4 regions of the Pseudoalteromonas sp. SR44-2 genome follow, and region 3 is predicted to be linked to each of the others. Evidence: predicted binding sites of a transcription regulator. Region 3 holds the regulator's gene; each other region holds the start of a gene.
What was found. Region 3 encodes sigma-54, which starts transcription at its own class of promoters, with help from an activator protein. Its sites were predicted from a motif close to GTTGGCACGNNNNTNGNNT; they were not measured.

Region 1: the regulator sigma-54 is predicted to act here: its motif matches at 2,086-2,104, upstream of H5115_RS03590 (EF-hand domain-containing protein).
Region 2: the regulator sigma-54 is predicted to act here: its motif matches at 2,337-2,355, upstream of H5115_RS19005 (TorF family putative porin).
Region 4: the regulator sigma-54 is predicted to act here: its motif matches at 3,165-3,183, upstream of H5115_RS04945 (DUF2726 domain-containing protein).

The regions. Positions count from the first base shown of each region.
Region 1 is NZ_JACJDW010000004.1:41,921-46,740, reverse strand. It holds gene H5115_RS03600 (hypothetical protein) at 1-350, opposite strand, end outside; gene H5115_RS03595 (sensor histidine kinase KdpD) at 352-1,809, opposite strand; gene H5115_RS03590 (EF-hand domain-containing protein) at 2,140-2,373, shown strand; gene H5115_RS03585 (hypothetical protein) at 2,398-2,625, shown strand; gene H5115_RS03580 (EF-hand domain-containing protein) at 2,812-3,048, shown strand; gene H5115_RS03575 (EF-hand domain-containing protein) at 3,058-3,294, shown strand; gene H5115_RS03570 (amidohydrolase) at 3,427-4,820, shown strand, end outside.
Region 2 is NZ_JACJDW010000051.1:1,564-6,383, reverse strand. It holds gene H5115_RS19020 (hypothetical protein) at 230-649, shown strand; gene H5115_RS19015 (helix-turn-helix transcriptional regulator) at 658-858, shown strand; gene H5115_RS19010 (hypothetical protein) at 1,014-2,177, shown strand; gene H5115_RS19005 (TorF family putative porin) at 2,454-3,140, shown strand; gene H5115_RS19000 (Bor/Iss family lipoprotein) at 3,195-3,530, opposite strand; gene H5115_RS18995 (Bor family protein) at 3,527-3,838, opposite strand; gene H5115_RS18990 (M1 family metallopeptidase) at 4,022-4,820, opposite strand, start outside.
Region 3 is NZ_JACJDW010000008.1:35,733-40,552, reverse strand. It holds gene kdsC (3-deoxy-manno-octulosonate-8-phosphatase KdsC) at 1-168, shown strand, start outside; gene lptC (LPS export ABC transporter periplasmic protein LptC) at 165-719, shown strand; gene lptA (lipopolysaccharide transport periplasmic protein LptA) at 709-1,254, shown strand; gene lptB (LPS export ABC transporter ATP-binding protein) at 1,251-1,976, shown strand; gene H5115_RS06785 (RNA polymerase factor sigma-54) at 2,046-3,545, shown strand; gene hpf (ribosome hibernation promoting factor) at 3,572-3,859, shown strand; gene ptsN (PTS IIA-like nitrogen regulatory protein PtsN) at 3,864-4,316, shown strand; gene rapZ (RNase adapter RapZ) at 4,335-4,820, shown strand, end outside.
Region 4 is NZ_JACJDW010000005.1:171,865-176,684, reverse strand. It holds gene tyrS (tyrosine--tRNA ligase) at 1-687, shown strand, start outside; gene H5115_RS04955 (regulatory signaling modulator protein AmpE) at 751-1,695, opposite strand; gene mtnN (5'-methylthioadenosine/S-adenosylhomocysteine nucleosidase) at 1,696-2,403, opposite strand; gene H5115_RS04945 (DUF2726 domain-containing protein) at 2,526-3,125, opposite strand; gene folE2 (GTP cyclohydrolase FolE2) at 3,242-4,162, opposite strand; gene arcB (aerobic respiration two-component sensor histidine kinase ArcB) at 4,394-4,820, shown strand, end outside.

The sequences.
Region 1 (4,820 bases), on a different contig from region 3:
AACTGAGTCATTACCGTATTTGGATCATTATTTATGTTTAAGCACATAAATTTAAAAAAGCGTTTAAGCTCGTTTTCGCCTGTAAAAACATCTTTGCTAGGTACCAATTTAAACCCGCCACACTGATTAGCGTGCCATGCAATAACTTGCTCTGTAGGAGGATAGCTTGGTTCAATTTTTGGTCTAGGTTTTGGACTAGGGTTACTGTTTTTGTCGATCGTTTTTTTTGTATCGACCACAGGTGCAGGTGTAATTGACACACGCTCTTCTTGCCCATTATTAATTTCACAACCTGATATAACCATGCTGCTACTGAGCACACATAAAATAGCGATTAAACGCAAGCGCATGTTAATTAACTCCTAGATTTTTTGTTATGGGAATTTTAATTGAAAACCGGCAACCATGTGGCTCGTTATGCTCAACACTAAGTGTACCTCTTAGCTGTTCAACAGACTCTTTTACAATAGTTAAACCCAGCCCACTGCCTTGCAGCGTAACATTTTTACTGTGTTTACCTTGATAAAATGCGCTGAAAATTTGAGTTTTTTCTTGCTCTTTAATACCGCACCCTTTATCAATCACAACGATACAAAGCTGGTTTTGCTCAAGCGCTAAATTAATAGTAACGCTTTGCTTATCTTCTGAAAATTTTAAGCCATTTGAAATAAGCTGAATTAAAATCATCTCAATAAGCTCACTAGGTAAAGCAAGCGGTTTGTTAGGTAAAGTATTTTGCCACTGCAGAGCTTGCTGACGCGCAGTTAAGCGATGCTCAAAATGGCTATTAATTTTATTAATAAGAAGACTAAATTCAACTTCGCTTAAGCTGTCTTTACTGGTGCGAATCGCATTATAACTCAGCAAACTGTCAATCATTGTACGAAGGCGCACCATAGATTGGCTAATAAGCTCAAGCACTGCTTTTTGCTCAGCGGTAATTGGACCTACTATTTCATCAGTTAATAAATCAGTGCCTTCAACCATTGAAGCAAGCGGCGTTTTTAGCTCATGAGTTACATGGCGTAAAAAAGTATCTTTTTGCTGCTCAAGCATATGAAGCTGTTCTTGTACCCATTGGAGCTTTTCTCCTAGCTCAACAAGCTCAGCTGAACCTTTCACAGATATTTTTTGCTGCCAATGCCCCTGCCCAAGCTTATCAATAACCGTAGTTAACCCTTTTAGCCGCCCACTTATGCGCCATAAAAAACCTCCCCCAACAATTAAAGTCAGTGGAATAAGTGCCACCAGCCAGTTTATAAATGACGCTTGCAGGCTTGTAAGCTCATTTTGGTTATTGGTAATTTGCGCTTCGTTTTTATCACGTAACCATAAAGTAAGCTCAGCAATTAAATCGCTCACTGGCACAAATAGCTCAGCTTGTTGTTGTTTTTGCTCAACGAGTTTTACATGCGCGGTTTGTAAGGTGGTATATAAGCGTTGCCATTGGTGGATATACTCTTTATTCGTGTTTACAAATTTGAGTTCATCAATGCTTTGTAGGGATGATTGCCATTTATCAACAATGAGCTTATCTAGCGATTCACTTTTTAATACCCAGTTTTGCCTAGTGGCGCGCTCAAGGCTGTTGAGCTCTTGTTTTAGAGTGTTAAACGATTTGGTAACTTGGTAGTTACTACTCACAATACTTTGAGTAACCGCTAATTGCTTATTAAGCGCATTTAAAAATACGATCACCACTATAGAAAGCGGAAGTAGCGAAAGCAGCATACTCATTGCAAATTGCCCAATTAAATTAGGCCGCCAGTTAAGCATTGCTTGGTATTTTTTAGCTATGGTTGCTGGCATTTCGTTTAGTCCTTTTAAGTTAAGCGCTCTATTATTAAGTGCTTACCTTATACACTAGCTGAACCAGCAATTATATTTAATACGATTAACAGCCAGCACTATAAAACAATGTGTCGCCAAATAGAGACAGCGTAACTCGTTGATTTTAATAAATTCCCTTTCAACCTCACTAAATAGTGTTGCAAAAGGCGCACAAAAATTACAATAAACCCAGTAAAAACTTCTCACTGGCTTAAAGCAAAAATAATAACCAATTGAAAAATAACAACAATTATTATTGGCACCATTTTTGTAATAGGAGTAATAACTTTAATCAATAAGGAAATAATTATGAACAAACGCATTTTAGTAATTTCATCATTACTGGCTTTAGGCTTTTTAGGCGCTAATGCACACGCAATGGACGTTCACGCGACTTTTAACGAACTTGATAAAGACAGTAACGGCACATTGAGTGAAGCCGAAGCAGGTGAAGATGCTGTGTTACACGAGAATTTTTCTCAAATTGATACTAATCAAGATGGGCAATTGTCGCTAGATGAATTCAAAAAATTTATTCAATAAACTCATTTAATAAGGAACGTGATTATGAAACAACTTATAGCCGCTTTTTCATTAATGTTTTTAGCAATTAGTGCCACCGTAATTGCATCGCCAACAAATGTGCGTTTTGCCCACTTAGATAAAGACATGGACGGACAAATATCCATTGCAGAAGCAAAGGAAGACAAGGAAGTAATGAGACAGTTTGCCGACTTAGATGAAGACGGTGATGAAAAAATCTCAAAAAAAGAATTTGAAAGCTTTAAACCTTGATGAGTAATTACTGATTAAGCTTTACTTAATCTTGTTATAGGTAAACTGGAATTAAAAGCATTTGCCATAATCCCTGAGGGAGTGTGTAAAAGGATTTAATGTTGGGAGTTAAATTACGGCAAGTGCTTTTTCCTTTTCACTTTATTTTAGCCACAAACTTTAAATACATCTTTTGGAAGGAACACCATGAAGATACTTCCCCTTATTATAAGCATCTTAATACTATTAAGCTTTGATGCCGCTGCACTTGATGTAAAGCAACGCTTTGATCACCTCGATAGCGACAAAAGTGGCTATTTAACGCATAACGAACTTGATCCCCAACCACAACTATTAAACACATTCGTAAAATGGGACAAAAACCAAGATAACCAAATTTCGTTAATCGAATTTAAAAATTACCTTACCAATAACCTCTACTGAGTATTTTTCATGAAAAAAACAAGCTATATAGCGCTTTTTGCGTTTAGTATTTTTAGCACATTAGGCTTTGCTGCAAGCAACACTGTTGCAGAGCAATTTGAAAAACTTGATAGAAACCAGGATGGTTTTTTAACACGTTCAGAAACCGCTGTAGACCCTGCTTTGTGGTCTCGGTTTTCAAGCTACGATCAAGACAAAGACGGCAAGCTAACGCTAAGTGAATACAGTTTATACGCTAGTAAATAAACCCTTTCAAAAGCTAGATATTTTATGTTCTAGCTTTACTGCTTTTTTCTTCATCATAATTTGTCTCACATATTGGTATTATAAAGTTGGGTTTGCTAGTGTTAACGCACTAACAATAAAAAATAATGCCTTATGTCGCTCAAAAAAATAATAAAACCACTCATACTAGCCAGCCTTTGCGCTAGTTCTAGTTACACTATTGCACAAACAAAAGTAATTTATAATGCCAACGGTTATACCCCTTTATATCAAGGTGAAGTACAGCAGTTTACTACCCTCGTTATTAAAAATGGCAAGGTAGTAAAACTAGGTAGCGATACACTTAAAGATAGCTACCCAGATGCCAAGCTAATTGACGCGCACGGTAATACCTTATTACCAGGCTTAATTGATGCTCATGGGCACGTTATTGGCCTTGGCGATAATTTATCGCAACTTGATGTACGCGGTGCAAAATCGGTTGATGAAGTAACGAGTAAACTAAAAGTATTTGCCGATAACAAACAAGGTTGGATTATAGGGCGAGGTTGGAACCAAGAGCTATGGCCTGATACACGCTTTCCTACGGCTAAAGATTTAGACAAAGTAGTTAACGATCGACCTGTGGTGCTTTCTCGAGTTGATAGCCACGCCATTTGGGTTAATTCAAAAGCGCTCGAACTTGCAGGTATTACCGCCCAAACAAAAGCACCTGAAGGCGGTGAGATAATTAAAGACGAATTTGGCAATCCTACGGGTATTTTTGTAGACAAAGCAGAATCGCTAATTACCCAACATATGCCAGCCCCTTCAAAACAAGATATAAGTGACTCACTAGATGCAGCTGGTAAACATCTATTAAGTTTAGGCATTACCTCTACTCACGATGCAGGTATTGATAAAACCACATGGGAGGTTTACAAAGAGCGCGGCGACCTTGGTAATTTACCACTACGTATTGTGGCAATGTTAAGTGGGGCAAGCCCTGATTTAGACACAATGTTAAAGGCAGGCCGGTACCACGACAAAAATGACTTTATGGAAATTCGCAGTGTTAAAGTTTATGCCGATGGCGCACTGGGCTCTCGTGGTGCAGCACTTATTGAAGAATATGCAGACAGACCTGGTCACCATGGTTTAATGCTTGAAACACAAGAGAAACTCGAAGCACTCTTTACACAAAGCTTTAAAAGCGGCTTTAGCGCAAATACTCACGCCATTGGCGACAAAGCAAATAAAGTAGTACTTGATGCCTATCAAAATGTGTTTAAAAAAACGGGCGGTATATTACTGCGAAACCGAATAGAGCACGCCCAAATTGTAACCCCTGATGATATCCCTCGCTTTAAAGCGTTAAAAATAATCCCTTCAATGCAGCCGGTGCATGCCACTTCTGATATGCATATGGCAGAGCAGCGTTTAACTGAAAAACAACTAAGCGGCGCCTACGCGTGGCAAACATTTTTACAGCAAGGTTCGGTGGTTGCGGCAGGCTCTGATTACCCTGTAGAGCTTGCAAATCCATTTGATGGTTTGTATTCAGCCAT
Region 2 (4,820 bases), on a different contig from region 3:
CGTCCTTTCAAACGTGCAAATAATGTTCTTATCATAGCGAGTGTTAGCCTTAAAATCATTGTCGTTCTGATAAAAAAGCTTTTTATTAGATATTACATTCCCATCCTGAATCGCCCCTGAAACAATTTGATACCTTTAGGTTACAAATAAACATTGACCCGGTGAAACCTTAAGGTTACATTGATACCTACAGGTTACATATTGTAAAAATTTTAAAAGGAAATGAGCTATGTCTAATTACGATATTAAAAGTGAAGAAAAATTTATGGGCCAAAATGCATGGTTTTCATTATTCATGGGGGTCACTTTATTAATCATTAGTGTTTACCCAATGCTTAATCAAACATCAGCCCCACTATTGTTTTTAGGAACTGCTGCTTTTTTAGGTTCATTCTTTATGTTTGTGATCAGAGGCGGGTTTACATGGAGAATGAAATACCACCTTACATATAAAGATGAGTATTTAAATACCATCGACACTATTGCCTATAAACATGTCGTGCTTGGCTTACTTTTTAGTATGGGTGGCGTGTACTTACTCTCCGATACTCTTGCTTTAGAAGTATCTCACAGCATGATGGCTACATTTTACATTGCTGTAATGAGTTTAATATACGGCGTATCAATTCTTTGGCAAAGCAAAGATTAGGAGCAAAAGTGCAAAATAAAATTGCAAAATACCGCAAAGAAGCAGGCCTTTCTCAACAAGACTTGGCTGATCTAATTGCGGTTTCACGTAAGACTATTAGTACAGTAGAAACGGCACGATTTACCCCTTCGGTAATAATTGCTCTAAAAATAGCAAAGCATTTTAATACCTCAGTTGAAAGTCTCTTTGTACTAGATAAAAATGATTGATACATGTTAAAACGTTGGCCTCATTCTATTAGCAAAAACGCCGATTTAGCTACTTCAATTACAACGTATGGAGGACAGCGCTGTTGTTATTAGCGTAATTGCGCTAAAATAGACCAGCAAAAAAATATATATCTAAACCGGAGATTCTACAAGGCATGAAAAAACTGCTAATTTCACCGTCAAAAATGACGCTAGGCGAACAAGAAAATCAAATCTATCAGAACATTCTGAAGCAATCTTCAGAATTAAGCCTTAACCTTATGGCCGTGAAAGTAGAAAACCACCCTGATGATTTTTTACCTTGGTGTTACGAATTGCTAAGTGCAAGCAGAGATCGTATGAACTACGATTTACTAGAGCCGCAGCAATTACCAGTACTTAAGAAGCTACACGATCAGCTTATTTCAGCTATCAGCTTTTTACAGGTTAAAACTTTACGTATTGCTCCATGGCCTGTAGTAAGTGTATTTGTAGAACAACACAAAGACGTTATTGCTCTTGATGAACAGCTTCGCTTAGTAGACTACATTAAAAGCATTCGTGAACAATCTCTTAAAGATATGATTCCTGAAGATTTACTTGCGTTTAGCGGTAAGCACATGGCATCACTTGATCCAAGCACATACAACTTTGACGTTGAATGGTTTGCATCAACAAAAAGTGCGAAGAGCTTTCATCAAATGCTTGGCGATTTACCAGGTGCCTTTGACGATGCACTAGTAAATATTCCACTTGAAGGTGACATTACTCAATACGAATATCAACAATTTGTTGCTGCTTATTCAAAAATATTCACCGACAATAATGAAAAACCAACACTTGCGCCTGCAACACGACTGCTTGCAATGCGTCGCCCTGATATATTTACTCCGATCACAAACAATCGATTAGATGCATTATGCGGTGCCCTTGGTGTTTCTAAACTAAAAAATAGTGATTTTGAGCGTTACTGGCAAGATATTGTAAAAGGTATTCAAGCTATGTCATGGTACAAAATGGCTAAACCTAGTAATGAGTTAGAAGAACAATTAGTTGCTATTAAAGCACTAATCCCATGTTTCTTTCACTATGCTGATGCAAAAACACCAGATAACTCTAACTACATCAAACTGTTAAGTAAGCCTAAACGAACTACAACTACGACAGGTAAAACTCAGCGTAGAGGTAAAGAGTCTGCAGAAATTTTGGTAGACCGCGCACTTGCTGCTGACGATATTCCTGAGCACATTCGCAGTAAGCGCGATTCAATTGTGAGTGAAGTTCAAAAAGGTCGTAGTGTAAACGAAACAATTAGCCTTATGCGCACTATATTTGGCTAAAAACTTCTAATTTAGCCGTACTTTTATGGTGCGGCTAGGTTAATTTATGCACCAGCAGTGTGCGCAACATCTTCCTACATACCATATCTCTTCTCAATCTATAAAATACAAGCTCATGTTTTTAATGTATAAAAATAATTTTTAATAAAAAACAATGAAGCTGGCACATACAGTGCAATTATCTCGTTAGTTAAACAATAAAAAGCCGTCAGCCTAAAGGTTCCGAATACATAATAAAAACCTTGGCGAGCAAAAATCATATAACGGGAAATGGACATGCTAAAACTAAAAAAAACCATCGCTATAAGTGCTATAGCATTAATGGGCGCAACATCTTTAACATCAACAGCCGTACATGCTGAAGTAACAGCAAACGCAGCGGCAACATCAAACTACTTATGGCGTGGTCAAGAGCAAACTGGGGGAGATGCAGCTATTTCAGGCGGTATTGATTACGCCAATGAATCGGGCTTTTATGCAGGTACTTGGGCTTCAAATGCATCGTGGGCAGATGAAATGACCTATGAGCTTGATTTATATGCAGGCTTTGGTGGCGACATTAACGAAAGCGTTAGCTACGATGTTGGCTATATTTATTACGCTTACCCAGATGCCGCTTCTGAAGCTGACGCAGATTTCTCTGAAATTTACGGTAGCATCAGTGTTGAAGGCTTTACATTTGGTGCTTCAGTACTTGCAACATCAGCTGCAAGTGGTGATGGTACAGACTTTGGTGATTCACTTTACCTGACAGCTGACTACGGTTTTGCTGTTGGCAGTAACGGCACTGAAATGGCACTTCACTTAGGGCACTACTCTGGTGACTTTATTGGCGATGATAATATCTTAGATTATGGTGTATCAATTTCGAAAGATGGGTTCACTTTTGGTTTATCTGATACAGATATGGATGACTCAGATATTAAAGCTTACGTTGCTTATTCTGTAGACTTTAATTTATAAGAAAGAATGTGTTACTTGCTGCGACACGAAGGGCCTTTTGGCCCTTTTCTCGTTTTATAGCTGTTTTGCTTTAAATGGTACCTTATTACATTGTACTGCGACAGTTTTAGGGTACCAAGCTGGGCCAATTTGATTCACAACCACCTCAGCTAAACTATTAGTAAACGATTTATACGTATGAACGCTTTGCCACTCCCCTTGTGGGCAATGTTTTGTTAAATCTAACGGCTCTGATCCCTCGTACAACGCAAGTGCAAAATTATGATGCCACTGTGAGCTTTTTAGCGCTTTATTGCTTACTTTGCTCTGCATACCGTTATCAAAGTAAATATTTGTACACCCCGTTAAAATAATCAGTGTGCAACCGGCTGCAAATAGCTTGATGCTCATAATGTCTCCCCTAGTACTTGCTCTTGGCACCACACTTTAATGGTATGGGGCGAGTATATTCCAAGCGTAATTAAACTCAGCGCTCCATCACTAAACGTTTGTTGTGACTGCATTTGAATAACGGGTGTATTTGAACATATTTGTTTTACGTCTACCCGCTGCTCACCCACTAATCCCCATAAATAAAATGGGCGGCTATCTTCGTAATTAGCTTGGCTCGTTATTTTTGCTGTTGCTTGTGGCTGAATGGTTACCGCAGAACAAGCACTGAGGCTTAATGCTATCGCCCCTATTATTAATGGCTTCATACTCTTCCTTATAAACTAAATATCAGTAAGGTAACTTTATAAGAGAACATAAAATATTAGCGTAAAAAGCTGTGGGGAATATGTAGAAACGCTATGAAGTTTTATACAGTTTATTACACATAAAGGCCGCATAAATGCGGCCTTTAAAGTAGTCAGTTTAAGTGCTTAGTAAATAAATAGACTTTAAAACTTAGCTAAGTTGTTTTTACTGTCTTTATCGACCAGCTTAATGTAAGGATCAACCCCTGCAAATAATGGTTTTTCTTTTACTTTTAGCTCAATAGTATTGGTACCAGATACTATTTGATGCTTTTGCGAGTATATAACAAAGTCTTCAGCGAGTAAGTTTTCAGGGTCGTCGCTAAATAATGCAATATCAATTAGCTCATCGAGCGGCTGCTCAGTTTCTTCACCTTGTCCATCGGCATGCTGCTTAGTTGCTTCAACGCTCAGTGTTACTGTATAAAAACCTTCGCCATCAACATCATCTGTAACCGACACTTCTTTCATTTCAAGCTCATAAAGCGTTATATATTTAAACTGATCATCAATAAAACGTTGTTCAGCTTGTGTTGCATCTCGCTTTAAATAACTAAGTAAATCAAGTGTGGTTGGATATGGCGTTGATTGATATTTAAACTCATTCAAAAACGCTTTAAGTGCTGCATTTAAGCGTACTTCACCTAAACGATCATAAATCGCCATCATCGCAACTGAGCCTTTATTGTAATGAAGGTATTGTTGAGCCTGCGTTTTATATAGTGGCATTTCTTCAAAGGCTTCGCCAGTACGGCCCATTAAGTATTTATCTAACTCGTACTTTAAGAATTTACGGAGCTTCTCGGCGCCAAAGCGTTTTTTTAGCACCATAAGCGCACTGTACTGGGAAAGTGTTTCAGAAATAACAGCACTGCCCTCTACATTAGCCCCTGATACTTGATGCCCCCACCATTGGTGCGCAACTTCATGTGCGGTTACATAG
Region 3 (4,820 bases):
GAGTTAGTAGGCTTTGCCGTTGCAGTAAATGATGCCCACCCGCTTATTAAGCGTTTGTCACATTATGTAACGCAAATGCCTGGCGGTTTTGGTGCTGTGAGAGAACTCACCGATTTGCTCATGCTTGAAAATGGTAAAGCATTGACTACACAAGGCACTAGTTCATGAATGCAGCGCGCATAATATTAAGCGTTTTATTCATTAGCTGTATGGTTTGGCTTTGGTACCCTTATTTTACACAAACAAATATTGTGCCTCAGGCTGAGCCTGAAGTTGTTGCTAAGCCTGATTACATAGCTATTGAGCTCAAACAGACAGCCTATGATGAGCAAGGTAAAATTAGCCACAAAGTCACTGCGGCTAAAATGGAGCTATACCAGCAATTAGGTTTCACGTTTTTCGAAAAACCCATTTTCACTTTATATAACGAACAACAAACGTGGCAAATAAATGCAGACGAAGCAACATTATACGAAGATAAACAATTAATTTTAGAAGGTAATGTGGTTGCCAAAAATTTAACCGATAACGCCATGATAGACAAAATCAATGCTGATAATATTCAGGTTGATATAAAGTTATTAACAATGCGTTCGGAGCAACCCGTCATTATCACTGGACCCAATTTAAAAATCACCGGTAAAGGCCTAGAAGCCGACTTAAAAACCGAAGTGATAAAACTAATTAACCATACGCGAACCATATATTATGACCAATAAAATATTAAAATCACTTATAATTCCTACACTTATACTAGCGTTTAATAGTAGTGCTGCAGAGCAAAACACGCAACCTGCTGCCAATCAAATTTCAATAAGTGCCGACAAGCAAGAAGGTCAATTAAAAGCTAATGTGGGTATTTTTGAGAAAAACGTTGAGATTATTCACGGTAATCGCCGCATTACAGCCGATCGCCTAGAAGTACACAAACGTGATGAACTTGGTGATAATAAACAATTATTAATTGCCACAGGTAGCCCTGCGCACTTTGAAGAAAAGCAATCAGACGGCACGACTATGAGCGCCAGTGCTGATGAAGTACGTTATGATGTATCTAAGCGTTTTTTAACGCTTGTTGGTAATGCACAAGTATCGCAAGCCGGACAAAAAATAAATGCTAAAAGCATTACCTACGACATAGAGCAGCAGCTCATCAGTGCCGAAAAAGATGAAAACTCAACTGACCGCGTTCACACAATTTTAGTACCGATCGAAACTAAAAAAAGTAAAAAAGGCGATAAAGGTCAACCATGAGCACATTAAAAGCAGAACTATTGGCAAAAAGCTATAAAGGTCGTGAAGTTGTAAAAAACGTCGGCCTTGAAGTACAAGCTGGCAGTATAGTTGGCTTACTTGGCCCTAACGGTGCTGGTAAAACAACGACTTTTTATATGATTGTAGGGCTTGTTCCTAGCGACAAAGGTAAAATATCTATTGATGATAACGATATTACTCTTTTACCTATGCATAGTCGTGCTAGATTAGGCATAGGCTACTTACCGCAAGAGTCATCAATTTTTAGAAAGCTGACTGTTTATCAAAACTTAATGGCCATTTTAGAAACGCGCAAAGAACTAAATAAACAAGCCAGAGAAGACACGCTCAATAACTTATTAGATGAATTTAGCATACAACACATTCGTGATAGCCAAGGTATGGCATTATCGGGTGGAGAACGTCGTCGTGTAGAAATAGCACGAGCGCTGGCAGCAGATCCTAAATTTATATTACTGGATGAACCGTTTGCCGGTGTTGACCCTATTTCGGTATTAGATATAAAGAAAATAATAGAACATCTTAAAAATCGTGGGATTGGAGTATTAATTACCGACCATAACGTAAGAGAGACCCTTGATGTTTGCGAAAAAGCCTACATTGTTTCTCATGGGGAGCTGATTGCATCAGGTACTCCAGAACACGTATTAAATGATAAAACAGTACGCGATGTTTATTTAGGCGAGCAATTTAGGCTGTAACATTTACGCCATGTCTTTAAGCATCTGCTAGTATTAATTATAACAACATAAAAGGATTGTTAGAGATACATGAGGCAATCACTACAGCTGCGCATGGGCCAGCAACTTACAATGACTCCACAGCTGCAACAAGCTATTCGTTTGTTGCAACTCAGTACATTGGATCTCCAGCAAGAAATACAAGAAGCTCTCGACAGTAATCCACTATTAGAGGTTGAAGAGGCAGACTATTCTGAAGACGCTGCTGGTAAAAACGAGCAAAAAGCTGATACCGATGACATAACTGTTAGCGCATCTGCTGATGATGCTCCGAGCGAATATGAACAAGATACTGGTGAAGCACTTGCAAAAGACACGCTAAGTGACGACATGGCTATGGATGTCAGTTGGGATGAGTACATGAGTGCCGCTCCTGCAGCCTCATCAGGTCCAATGCCTGAAGACGAATCAATATACCAAGGCGCCTCTACTGAAACGCTGCATGAGTATTTAATGTGGCAATTACAACTAACGCCATTTAGCCCTACCGATGAAGCCATCGCTATTGCGATTGTAGAGGCCGTCGATGATTCAGGTATTTTAACATTAAGCTGCGAAGAGATTTTAGAAAGCTTTAATCAAGAAAACGAAGATGATAACGAAGTCGAACTTGATGAAATTGAAGCGGTATTAAAACGCATCCAACTGTTTGATCCTGTTGGTATTGCTGCACGTAGTTTACAAGAGTGTTTGTGTATTCAGCTTAATCAATTTGATAAAGAAACACCTTACATTAATGAAACGAAAATGATTTTAACCGAGCATATTGATCTATTAGCAGCTCGCGACTATCGTACATTAATGAAAAAAACTAAGCTTAAAGAAGAAGAGCTTAAAGAAGTGATGACACTAATACATACTCTCAACCCAAAACCTGCAGATACTATTGTAAGGGAAGAATCTGAGTATGTTGTTCCTGATGTGTCAGTTAAAAAAATTAAAGGCCGCTGGGTTGTCGAATTAAACCCAGATAGCATGCCTAAAATTCGTGTTAATAGCCAATACGCGGCAATGTCTCGCACTGTAAAATCAAGTGGCGACAGCCAGTTTATTCGCTCACATTTACAAGAAGCTAAATGGTTTATTAAAAGCTTAGAAAGTAGAAACGACACGCTATTAAAAGTTACTAATTGTATTGTTAAGCAACAACAAGGCTTTTTTGAACATGGCCCTGAAGCCATGAAACCAATGGTTTTAAATGATGTCGCTGAAATGGTAGAAATGCACGAATCGACAATTTCGCGTGTGACTACTCAAAAGTACATGCATACACCCCGTGGTATATTTGAGCTTAAATATTTTTTCTCAAGCCATGTAAGTACTGAAAACGGTGGTGAATGTTCATCTACAGCAATACGTGCGCTTATCCGAAAATTAATCGCAGCAGAAAACTCAGCAAAACCATTGAGTGATAGCAAAATAGCGGATATATTGGCTGAGCAAGGAATTAAAGTAGCGAGACGTACAATCGCAAAATACCGCGAATCTCTTGCTATTCCACCGTCAAATCAGCGTAAAAGTCTGATTTAAGACGCTAAACTAAAAGGGTAATGCTTATGCAACTAAACTTAACTGGTCGTCACGTAGAATTAACCGATTCACTAAGAGACTATATTAATACTAAATTTGCGAAGCTTGAAAGACACTCTGATCATATTAATAATGTTCATGTCATTCTCGATGTAGAAAAGTTAAATCAAAAAGCAGAAGCCACAATACACGTAAGCGGTGCTGAGCTATTTGCCTCTACAGAACATCAAGATATGTATGCCGCTATTGACTCGTTGATCGACAAGCTCGATCGCCAAGTAATCAAACACAAAGAGAAGCTTGCTCGACACTAATATGATGAAATTAAGTTCACTTATATGCCAGGACTGCAGCAAAGCTGCGGTCCTTTTTAATAGCAAAAAAAGAATTTTAGAGTTCATTAGCGAACTTGCTCACGACAAACTTCCGTATTTACCGCAACAAGATATTCTTAATGCTTTAATGAGCAGAGAGAAATTAGGTAGTACAGGTATAGGGCGTGGCATTGCTATTCCTCATGGAAGAATGAGCGGTGCAGAAGAGCCTTTGGCTTTAGTGCTCGTTAGCGAAACTCCAATAAACTTTGATGCAATCGATAATCGCCCTGTTGATATTTTTGTCGCACTCATCGTACCAGATGGCGATAACCAGCAGCACTTAAAGACTCTAGCAACCATTGCTGATAAACTAAACAACAAAGATTTTTGTAAACAGTTACGCAGTGCAAAATCTGATACTGAGCTTTACCAAGTTATTGTCGATCAATCATAGTTTTATAAAGGGTGTTAAATGGAGTTAATTATCATAAGCGGCCGTTCTGGTTCTGGAAAGTCGGTTGCTTTGCGCGTTGTAGAAGATTTAGGTTATTATTGCGTAGATAATATTCCAGTAAACCTACTACCTTCATTAGTTCGCAGTGTATCTGATAGCTACGATAAAATTGCTGTTAGCATAGATGTGCGCAACATCCCTAAAGAACAAGATGAATTTAACGATATTCTTGAATACTTGCCTGGCTTTGCAAACCCTACGTTGTTTTATTTAGATAGCGACGATCAGACATTGATCAAACGCTTTTCTGAAACACGCAGATTACACCCACTATCAATAGACTCGTTGCCCCTTGATTTAGCCATCAAAAAAGAAAAAGAATTACTTGATGTATTAACCACTCGCGCCGACTTTATGATAGATACGACTGATTTAAGTGTTCATCAACTCGCTGAATCTATTCGTGAAAAGATTTTAGGTAAAAAAGATAAGCAACTGATTGTC
Region 4 (4,820 bases), on a different contig from region 3:
CAAGGTTGGGATTCGGTTGCACTAGAGTCAGATGTTGAACTAGGTGGTACTGATCAGCGCTTTAACTTGTTAATGGGCCGTGAGCTACAAAAAGTAGAAGGTCAAAAGCCGCAAACAGTATTAATGATGCCATTACTTGAAGGTACTGACGGCGTTCAAAAAATGTCTAAGTCGCTTGGTAACTACATTGGTATTACTGATGCACCTAACGATATGTTTGGTAAAATAATGTCAATTAGTGATGTGCTAATGTGGCGTTACTACGACTTATTAAGTGCGCTTTCTATTGAAGAAATTGCAGCTCAAAAAGAACGTGTTGAGCAAGGTACGAATCCGCGCGATATTAAAATTGAACTAGCTAAAGAGCTAATTGCTCGTTTTCATAGTGAAGCTGATGCACAAGGTGCACATGATGATTTTATTCAGCGTTTTCAGAAAAAAGCGTTACCAGATGAAATCCCAGAGCTAACAATCACTATTGCAGAAGATACTATTTTAATTGCTAACTTGCTTAAAGAAGCAAATTTAGTAGTAAGTACATCAGAAGCAATGCGTATGATTAAGCAAGGTGCAGTTAAACTCAACGGTGAAGATAAAATCACTGATACCAAACTTGAAATAGCAAAAGGCACAACGGCTATTTACCAAGTAGGTAAACGTAAGTTTGCAAACATCACTGTAGCTTAAGCACAGTTTAAAAACTAAAAAACCAGCCTCGGCTGGTTTTTTTGTGCTCGTATTTTGAGCCCTTTAAATCAATTTTAATATTTCAATGCTAGCTATTACTAACAACCAAAATACACGGGCCTGATTTAACCTATTAATTATTACAGGTACATCCTCGGGTGTAGGTAGTCTATCAGTACCAATACGCATTTTATTAAAGCGAGTACCTAAATAAACTGCAGGCCCGCCCAGCTGCACGCCAAGTGATGCAGAACATGTGCTTAAGAGCCAGCCTGTATTTGTTTGATAAAAATGCCTGCCATAATGCTTTATAAAATGCATGCTTTGTTTGCTTGCTCGACTTGCTGCAATAGTTAAAGCGAGTAAGCGCATCGGAATATATTCAATAATAAACAAGAGTGTTTTAAGCGGTTTTAAAAAGTAACTATTTGGGGGGATATCACTACGCCATGCTTGTTGTATTAAGGTAAGTAACCGATAGGCAAGGGCAGCAATAGGACCAAATGCTAAAAATATAAATATGACTACGAAATAGTATCGAGCGGTGCGCAGTATTAAACTCTCAATTAATGCTTTGATAATACCAGCTGATGAAAGTCTATTAACTTCACGGGCAAGCAGTGGCTTTAGTAATTCGCGCGCTGTGGATTTTTGATTTTGTTTAGTTAGCTTTGCAATGCGAAGTGCTTTTTTATCAATGCTCTTACTTTCTAGGCATAAATATAAAATAAGGCCAGCGAGTAATTCAGGATAAAAAGCAAACTCGAGTAGTAACACTACAATAATTAGAATAACACTTAAAATAAGTGAGCTTGCGAGGATAGCTGCCAAATATTGATAGCTTTTAGGTTCTTTGCTTTTGTATATACGTTTGCCAATAGCACTAAAAACAGCATTTAACGCCGTATTAGGATGATACCAGCTAATAAGGGGAATAAAGCGCTCAGCAAGGAGCGCTAGTATAAAGGCAATAAAGTCCAAGTGATTTTGAACAATATTGCTAAGCATTTACAGAGATACTGCTGTAAGCTTTTCTAAAAGTGCAACAACCATTTTAGATGAGTTGATTGATGCTGTTTCTAGGTATTCTTCAAATGATTGTGGTGACTCTTTACCAGCAATATCAGACATTGAGCGAATTACGACAAATGGTGTGTTTAGCGTAAAACACGTTTGTGCAATTGAAGCGCCTTCCATTTCAACAGCAAGCATTGTAGGAAAATCACTACGTGCTTTATCAATGCGTATAGGGTCACACATAAATGTGTCACCAGTACAAATTAAGCCAACGAGTGTTTTAACATCACTGATTTGTTCGATAGTTTGCTGTGCTGCTTCAACTAATTTAGGGTGTGCTGCAAAGCCTGCCGGCATTTGTGGTACTTGGCCAATTTCGTAGCCAAAAGCAGTTACGTCTACATCGTGGTGACGTACTTCTGACGAAATTACTACATCGCCTACACTAAGAGAAGGATCGAATCCACCGGCTGAGCCTGTGTTAATTATGCAATCAGGTTTGAAGTTATCGATCAGTAAGGTAGTTGCAATAGTTGATGCGACTTTACCAATACCAGATTGAACAAGTGTCACCGTGTTACCAGCCAACTCGCCAGTATAAAAAGTGAAACCTGCTTTAGTTAAAATTTGTGGGTTTTGCATAGCTTCACGTAAAATTTTAACTTCTGGCTCCATTGCGCCAATAATACCAACATTCATAAAGTTTAATTCCTGAGTTTGAATCACTTGATTATACGTGAAGTTAGCAATAAAAAACAAAAAAGCGAGCTTGTTTATGAGCTCGCTTTAAATACTTTTTAGGAGAGTATTTAATTCGTTTTTTAAATTTCAGCTAACGCGGTGGTTTGCGCTTTAGCTTGAGAAGGTGAAAGTACCGCTGGCTTATGTGAGCGATTACGAACAGGGCGCTGAGTTTGTGTTGCTGCAGGCTGCTTACCAAGTTTAAACATAATTGCATCGCGTACTTCAGAAGGACGGTAGCCCGATTTAACTTTCATACGAATATGTGGAATGCCCGCAGACTCTAGTGCACCGTTTACAAACCAGTCGCGTTGAGCTTTGTGGCCATCTTTGTTGGCATTGTTAACTAGGTCAACAGCAGCAATGATTGTTAGTTTTTCTTTGTCGATTAAAACAAAGTCGAGTTGCTTATTTTTAGCTTTAGCTAAAGCAGCACGTTTAGACTTTACTGAAAGGCCCTGCTTACAATCAATAACGTCGATTAATTTAACACGGCTGACTATTTTGTACTGATCGCCTACAGCACGCTCGAGAAGATTTAAAAAAGCGCCTTCAACCTGCGTAAAAACAGTTTGTTTGCGAGTAAAAGGATACGGATTTCCGCCATCGTCATTAAATTTTGACGCAACAACAGAGGCCCCGACAACTAATACTAGGATTAATAATAAAGCGAATTCCATACGGTAACTCCATAACAACAAATTGACACTGCTCAAACAAAGCAATTTACGTGCCTAAAAAGTATGGGTTATAAAATAATTACCGACTGGTTTTACAAGTAATAGCTACATAGCGATTAAGCTTTGTAGCCTCCTTTAATACCTTTTACCGCAATAGCGACAGCATCGTGTGCATGCAGTGATTCGTAGTGGTTTATTTGCAGCCAATAATCACTGTAATTGTTTGCCTCGAGCAATGCTTTAATTTTACGCGCTGCATCTTCACAAAACATAAGGTTTTGACCATTCAAACGGGCAAATTCTTGCTCGTCTTCACGTTTTACTGCTGCTTGTACTGGTGTTTTAAGCTCAGCTTCAAGGGTATTAATTAGCGTAACTACGTCAAATTCTTGAATGTTGCTATCAAGCTTTACTTTTACGTTGGCAATAGAGCGCTGCGAGTGTGGAGTAGCTACAATGCCTTGTGTAGTGCCTAGCCATTCGTGCACATCTTTTTGGCTTAACGTTTCTTGGTTAAACTTTTCGTTAAACGCGTTTTGTATAAGCTGTCGCGCAAGTGCAGCAGAGCATGGGCACGTTGAAGAATAAGTAACATCTACGGTTAGCTCGTAGCTAATAACGTTATTTTCAATTGTACTGGTAAGTACAACTGGGTAGCTTTTCCAGCCCGCTTTACCACTTAATAGTGACTTACGGCGTAGCGGTAATTCAAATTTAAATTCAATTTGCGCTTTATCGCTCAGCCCTTCGTGGCTAGTTATAAAGGTATCGAGTGCCTGCGCTATTGTTTGTGGGTTGACTTGCTGCTCGGTTGAAAGCAGGTCAAGTGCTAAAAATAGACGTGACATATGAATGCCTTTGGCATCTTCTTTATGTAAATTTACAAATGCACGAGCTTTGGCGTTTACTGTAACTGGAGATAAGTATCGAGATTCAAAAATAAATGGCAGTTCTATTTCGCCCATGCCAACCCAGTCTAATTTACCTGTTTGTAAAGCGGGTGCAGTGTCTGCTATATCTGGCATATTGGTTTGCATGTGCGCTACTCGTATTTTGGGGATAATAAAGCGAGGCATTTTACACTAAATAATTTATTGCTGAAATGATGAGTTTAATAGATGAGCTAAATCAAACATGAAAAATTCTGTTTTTATCGCACAACGTGAGTAGTGGTAGGAGAAAAATGCTAAAATCTGGGAAAATGGTATGTTTATACATGTGCATTGCCTTCTTTATATTAAGTACACAGCTAAGAGATAAAATTACGTATGACCGATTATTCTTTGAGCCCTTGGGCTCGGGTACTTTCCAGCTCAATAACGCGATTTGGTGAATTTAAAACCGCTGCTATTTGTTACACTTTATTTTTAACTGTATCTCTTATTTTATCGAGCATGTTTTATTATGTGGCGATAGGCGAATTACACCTGGTTGATATTTTAGCCGTGGTATTTTTTACGGCTGTAGTTTCCCCTTTAATTATAAGTGTGTTGCTTAATTCAATTCGTCAACTAGATGCCTCATATGCTTATTTAGATAGCGCCACCAAGCAAGAAAAGCTTTTAAATCAAACCCTAAAAGATAACATTAATCGTCTAAATATCGAAATTGATGAGCGTAAAATGGCATTTCATGCCAAGCATCGCGCTATTGAAGAGTTACGACGAGAAATTGCTGAGCGTAAAAAAACACAAC